Regions from separate parts of the Plantibacter sp. CFBP 8804 genome, predicted to be linked through region 2. Evidence: predicted binding sites of a transcription regulator. Region 2 holds the regulator's gene; the other holds the start of a gene.
The links. The regulator LexA, encoded in region 2, represses DNA repair genes until DNA is damaged. The targets are predictions, from matches to a motif close to TCGAACANNTGTTCGA.
Positions count from the first base shown of each region.

Region 1: a site for LexA is predicted at 2,319-2,334, ahead of IFU11_RS01920 (tyramine oxidase subunit B). Genes of this name have one in related genera too.

Region 1 is NZ_JACYTU010000001.1:411,908-415,321, forward strand. Features, by position in the region: gene IFU11_RS01915 (ammonium transporter) at 1-1,011, opposite strand, end outside; gene IFU11_RS01920 (tyramine oxidase subunit B) at 1,105-2,259, opposite strand; gene IFU11_RS01925 (LysR family transcriptional regulator) at 2,409-3,314, shown strand.
Region 2 is NZ_JACYTU010000002.1:568,388-571,801, reverse strand. Features, by position in the region: gene IFU11_RS08005 (amino acid permease) at 1-828, opposite strand, end outside; gene IFU11_RS08000 (LysM peptidoglycan-binding domain-containing protein) at 918-1,310, opposite strand; gene lexA (transcriptional repressor LexA) at 1,582-2,280, shown strand; gene metE (5-methyltetrahydropteroyltriglutamate--homocysteine S-methyltransferase) at 2,365-3,414, opposite strand, start outside.

The DNA of each region.
Region 1 (3,414 bases), on a different contig from region 2:
GAACACTCCGATGAGGAGCGTCCCGATGATGCCCCCGACGAGGTGGACCCCGACGACGTCGAGGGAGTCATCGAACCCGAGCCGGAACTTCCACTCGATGGCGAGGCAGCAGACGACGCCCGCGATGGCCCCGATGATGATCGCACCGATGGGCGAGACGGCGCCGCAGGCGGGGGTGATCGCCACGAGGGCGGCGATGATCCCCGATGCGCTGCCGAGGCTCGTGACCGCTCCGTGGCGGAGTCGATCGACGATGGACCAGCCGATGAGCCCGGCACAGGCGGCGACGGTGGTGTTGAGGAACACGACGCTCGCCGCATTACCGGCTGCGAGCGCTGAACCGGCGTTGAAGCCGTACCAACCGATCCAGAGCAACCCGGCGCCGACGAGGACGAGCGGGCGGTTGTGGGGACGGAGCTTGCCGCCCCAGTCCTTGCTCTTCCCGAGCACGAGGGCCAGTGCGAGCGCCGCGACGCCGGCGTTCATGTGCACGGCCGTCCCGCCCGCGAAGTCGACGGCACCGAGGGTGTTCGCGATCCATCCACCGGTCGCCGTGTCGTTCGAGAAGGCGAACACCCAGTGCGCGACCGGGAAGTACACGAGCGTCGCCCAGAGCCCGGCGAACAACAACCACGCGCCGTACTTCATGCGACCGGCGGCGGCACCGGCGACGAGCGCCGTCGTCACTCCGGCGAACAGCAGTTGGAACGCCGCGAAGAGTGCGAGGGGAATGCCGGCATCGGGGTCGTCGACGAGTGCCTGGTCGAGCCCTGCGAACTCGAACGGGTTCCCGATGAGTCCGAGCCCGCCGACGGAGTCACCGAAGACGAGCGAGTACCCGAAGGCCACCCAGAGCAGCGCGACGAGGCTGGCCCCGCCGAAGCACATGATCATCATGTTGAGGATGCGGCGGGACGAGACCATCCCGCCGTAGAACAGAGCCAGGGCCGGGATCATGAGGGCGACGAGCGCCGAGCTCGTCAGGATCCAGGCGACGTTTCCAGCGTCCACAAATCACTCCATCGTTCGAGGTGCACAGCGGCCGGACGGCCGCGGCGTCGGGTTCGGGTGGAACAGGTGTCGGTGCTCGGTGCCGGTCGGCGGTCAGGCCAGGTCTGGGGCTTCCCAGAGGTTGAGCTTCGTGCCAATCCCCTGCTCGACGGCGTTCTCGTAGATCGTCTTCGCCCAGGCGACGTCCTCGACGCCCATCCCACCGACGCTGAAGAGCACCGGCTGCTCGGGGAACTCGCGCCCGACGGCGCTCCCGTCGAAGACGTCTCCGATGTTGACCACGCGGGACTCGTCGAGTTCGCCGGTCCCGATGAGGTCCTGCCAGTAGAGGCCGATCATCCCGAACGCGGTCTCGTGTGACGGCGCCGGGTACTCCTCGGCCCACGCCTCGTAGATCTTCTTCGCGTCGGCGATGAGGCGGGCCTTGCCGGAGAGGGTGTACTCCTTGTCCATCCGCAGGTTGGCGGGCAGGCTCAGGAAGGCGCCCGGCTTGATCCAGTCGCCGTCGATGAACGGGTAGTTCTCCGAGCCGACCAGGCCGGTGACGGCTTCGGACACGATGTCCGAGTCACGCACGGCGGCCTCGACCGTCTCGGCGATCTCGATCGTCGTGAACTGCGGGTAGTGCTCGCGGACGTAGTCGGCGAACGCCTCGGACGTCGACCGTCGGCGCCCGTGGATGCGGATGGTGTCGAGCGAGGGACGGGCGGTGGTCATGGCGTGCAGGGCGCTCTTGTTCATGGCGCCGGGCCCGATGATGCCGAGCGACTTGGCGTCCACCGGCGCCAGGAGCTTCGCGGCGGCTCCCGGCACGGCAGCGGTGCGGTAGGCGCTCTCGAGGTTGCCGGACATGATCGCGTAGGGCGCACCGGTGTCCTTGTCGTTGAGCACGATGAGGTGGATGGAGCGCGGGAGGCCTCGCTCGCGGTTGTCGACGTTCGAGCCGTACCACTTGACGCCGGCGGTGTCGAAGCGTCCGCCGAGGTAGGCGGGCATCGCCATGAACCGACGGTCGGCGGCGTCCAGCGGCATGCCGGGGAACGGTGAAGTGGCGGGGAACCCGATCGGTGCTCCGTGCGAGTTGGCGGTCGGGCCGGCCATCCGGTAGTCACCCTTCGCGACGAGCACCAACACCTCCTCCATGACCTCCATGCAGTGGGCCATGTCCTTCATGCCGGCGGCGATGACCTCCGGTTCGCTCAGGTAGAGCATGTCGATCCGGGTGTTCGGGGAAGCGTCTGCGGTCACGGGTGGTCCTCCAGGTCGGGGTGTGTGGTCCTCAGCGAACACGGTCGCGATCGTCCTGGTCAAATACCGATTCGAACCTCGATTGAGAGCGTTTCGCTCGCAATCTGGACGAAACAGCGTGGTAATACGACGGTCGTATCGTCGATGGGATGGAGCTCCGCCAGCTGCGCTACTTCCTCGCCGTCGCCGAGGAGCTCCACTTCGGGCGCGCCGCTCGACGGCTGCACATGTCGCAGCCACCGCTGAGCGTCCAGGTCGCACGGCTCGAGCAGGAGGTCGGCACCGCGCTGTTCGACCGTTCGACGAGGCGGGTGGCGCTGACCCCCGCTGGACGACATCTCCAGGCGCGGGCGAGACACATCGTCGAGGAGCTCGACACGGTCCGGGGTGAGATGCGCGACTTCGTCGACGGTCTCGCCGGGGAGCTCACCGCGGGGTTCGTGAGTTCGGCCAACTACACGGTCCTCCCCGGTGTCGTGCAGCTGTTCCGGGCGAGCCGCCCCGGGGTGACGCTACGCCTGGTGCCGTTGACCTCAGGAGAACAGTTCGACCGGCTCCGCGACGGCACGCTCGACGTCGGGATCGTCCGTGACGAGGTCCCGCAGACGCCATCCGACAGCTCTCCAGCGCTCACCACCGAGGTCGTCTTCGAGGAGCGTCTCGTGGCGTGCCTCCCGGTGGGTCATGCGCTGGCGGGCCGACCCGAGGTCACCGCGGAGGAGCTCATGGACGTCCCGATGATCTCCTACCCGCGGGCGCTCATGCCAGGATTCGTGGACCGCGTCGCGGAGGTCCTCGGCACGTCGAGTCGGACGCAGGTGGTCGAGGAGGTCGTCCATCAGGAGACCGCACTCGGGTTCGTCGCGGCCGGCGTGGGCATGACGATCCTGCCCGAGTCGGTGCGGCAGCTGGTGCCGCCGTCGATCGTCGTCGTGCCGCTCGCCGGGTCGCCGACGACACGCCTGCTGGCCGCTCGTCAGGAACGGACGGACGAAAGCCCGGTCCACGACGCGTTCATCGCGTGTCTCCGTGATGCGGCCGCGCAGCTCGGGTGAACTGCCCACTCGAACACCGCGCGTCCGCCTCCCGTCTCGGCGGCGTAGCCCAGGTGTTTCTGCCCGGCCTGGACAAACGAGTCGCGCCTGTCCAAGCTGG
Region 2 (3,414 bases):
GAGCATGGCGACGATGAGGGAGAGGATGATCGCCTTCGGCATGTGCTTCTTGCCGTCTTTCGCCTCCTCGGCCGCCGTACTCATCGCGTCGTATCCGAAGACCGCGAAGAAGACCGTCGCGGCACCGGCGAACACCGGCCCGAAACCGCTGGGGAGGAACGGATCGTAGTTCTCCCCGTCGATGTAGAAGACCCCGAGGCCGATGATGAACAGGATGAGCAGGACCTTGATGCCGACCGCGATGAGCTCGAATCGACCGAAGGCCTTCGTCCCGCGACTCAGGATGAAGGTCACGAAGAGACAGACGAAGATGGCGGGGAGATTGACGAGGCCGCCCTTCCCCTCGTCGGCGGTCGAGGTCATCCAGGCCGGCATGTGGATCCCGATGCCGGACAGGAAGGCGTCGAAGTAGCCGGAGATCCCGATCGCGACCACCGCGACGATCGCGATGTACTCGAGCAACAGGTCCCAGCCGATGAACCAGCCGATGATCTCGCCGAGCGCCACATACCCGTAGGTGTAGGCGGACCCGGCTCTCGGGATCATGCCGGCGAACTCCGCGTACGACAACGCCGCGGCCGCGGAGGCGAGACCCGCGATCAGGAACGAGAAGAGGACGGCTGGCCCGACAGCGGGCGAGGTCTCGCTCCCATGAGCGACGAGTCCGGCGAGGGAGAAGATCCCCACCCCGATGATGCCACCGACCCCGATGGCCGTGAGTTGCCAGAGCCCGAGGCTCTTGAACAGCTTCGAACCGGAGGTCTCATCCTCGATCTCCGCGATCGGCTTCTTCCGGAGCAGCGAGCGGCTCCGATCGTCTGTACTCATGCTTGCCTCCGACGATGCTGCGGGCGTCGTTGCACCGCGCCATCGACGATAGCTGAGAACCAGCGCGGAGTGACCCGCCGATTGTCGGCCTACTCGGCCGCGTACCGCTGCGGGATCGCCAGGCGCTGCCCGGGCTCGACACCGGCGGTGCTGAGCTGGTTGAGGTTCATGATCTCGGCGATGACGTCGCGCGGGTCGGCGTCGGGCGCGATGGACTCGGCCAGCTGCCAGAGCGACTCGCCCGGGTCGACCGTGATGTACGTGAACGTGGCTCCCGCCGCCGCTGTGTTGGCCGCGGCACCGCCTGCGGAGAGTCCGACGACCGCGACGCCGATGACCAGCGGGATGGCGGCGAGCGTGGTGAAGACGACGCGGCCGCGCTTCGTCAGGCGGAGTCGGCGTGTGGACGGTGCGTCTGACGCCGGTGTCTGCGCCGTCCGTGCGGGAAGCGCCCGGTGGGACCCGATCAGTGCTGCGCTCATGTCAACCCTCCAAGAGTGTGCTCATCATGTGATGAGGACTCGTACCCGACACTCGACCAGGAGTGCCGGATACGAACCTGTGTTCCGAATATATCTTCGATTGTTCGAATACTCAACCCTGTCTTCGTACCTGAGACGCGCGGGATCGGCGACACGCTCGAACAGATGTTTGTCTGGACGAGCTGGTGCGGATACAGTTTCGAGTGTTGGAAGCAGTACACCACCACCCACCGACATCGGTCACCGACAGCCGATCAGGGCAGGAGCGAAGATGGCAGCGAACACGGCGGGCGACGGAGCCCGGGAGCGCCAGATCGGCGGCACCCGGCGACGGAAGAGCCTGAGCGACAAGCAGCTGGCGATCCTCGACGTCATCCAGCGTTCGGTCTCACAGCGCGGATATCCGCCGAGCATGCGCGAGATCGGCGACGCCGTCGGGCTCGCCTCCCTGTCGAGTGTCACGCACCAACTCGGACAGCTCGAACTCAGCGGATACCTCCGACGCGATCCCAACCGTCCCCGCGCCATCGAGGTGCTCATCGACCTGCCGAGCGCCGTCGAGGGGAGCGATCCCGACTCCGCTCCCCCGGTCGGCGACGCCGCCATGGTCCCGCTCGTCGGTCGCATCGCCGCCGGCATCCCGATCACGGCCGAGCAGCAGGTCGAGGAGATCTTCCCCCTGCCGCGTCAGCTGGTCGGCAAGGGCAGTCTGTTCATGCTGAAGGTCGTCGGCGACTCGATGGTCGACGCCGCGATCTGCGACGGCGACTGGGTCGTCATCCGCGAGCAGAAGACCGCCGAGAACGGCGAGATCGTCGCGGCGATGCTCGACGAGGAGGCGACCGTGAAGGTGTTCCGCCAGCGCGACGGTCACACCTGGCTGCTCCCCCGGAACTCGGCCTTCGAACCGATCCTCGGCGACCACGCCGAGGTCCTCGGCAAGGTCGTCGCCGTGCTCCGGACGGTCTGACCGACCGGACCACTCCGCGACACCGACGAGGGCCGGGACGATCCGTGGATCGTCCCGGCCCTCGTCCGTACCGGACCGACGACGTCAGCCGGTCGCACCGACCCGTGCGCGGACCGCACGCGTGGCCTCGACGATGTTGGCGAGGGAGGCGACCGTCTCCTCGTACCCTCGCGTCTTGAGTCCGCAGTCCGGGTTCACCCAGACCTGTCGCTGCGGGATCCCCTCCAGCGCGATCTCGAGCAACGCGGTCACCTCCGCGACGCTCGGCACCCGAGGCGAGTGGATGTCGTAGACGCCCGGGCCGATGCCGTGGTCGAAACCACTCGCCCGGATGTCGGACACGACCTCCATCCGAGACCGTGCCGCCTCGATGCTCGTCACGTCGGCGTCCAGACGCCGGATCGCGTCGATCACCACCCCGAACTCGGAGTAGCAGAGGTGGGTGTGGATCTGCGTCTCGACGCGCACGCCCGCGGTCGCCAGCCGGAAGGAGCCCACCGACCAGTCGAGGTACCGCCCCTGGTCGGCCCGCCGGAGCGGCAGCAGCTCGCGGAGTGCGGGTTCGTCGACCTGGATGATGCGGATGCCGGCCCGCTCCAGGTCGGCGATCTCGTCACGCAGGGCGAGGGCGACCTGGTTCGCCGTCTCGGCGAGCGGTTGGTCGTCGCGCACGAACGACCAGGCGAGGATCGTCACCGGGCCCGTGAGCATGCCCTTCACCGGCTTGGTGGTCAACGACTGCGTGTAGGCCGACCACTCGACCGTGATCGGCGCCGGCCGCGAGACGTCACCCCACAGGATCGACGGACGGGTGCATCGCGAACCGTAGGACTGCACCCACCCGTGCTCCGTCACGGCGAACCCGTCGAGGTGCTCGGCGAAGTACTGGACCATGTCGTTGCGCTCGGGCTCACCGTGGACGACGACGTCGATGCCGAGGTCCTCCTGCAGCGCCACGACGCGCCCGATCTCCGCGCGCATCGTCGCGACGTAGGCCTCCTCGTCGAGCGTCCCGGCGACCCGCTGCGCACGGGCGCGACGGATGTCGCCGGTCTGCGGGAAGGAGCCGATCGTCGTCGTCGGGAGGAACGGCAGGCCGAGCGCCTGCTCCTGCGCCGTGGCGCGCTCCTGGTA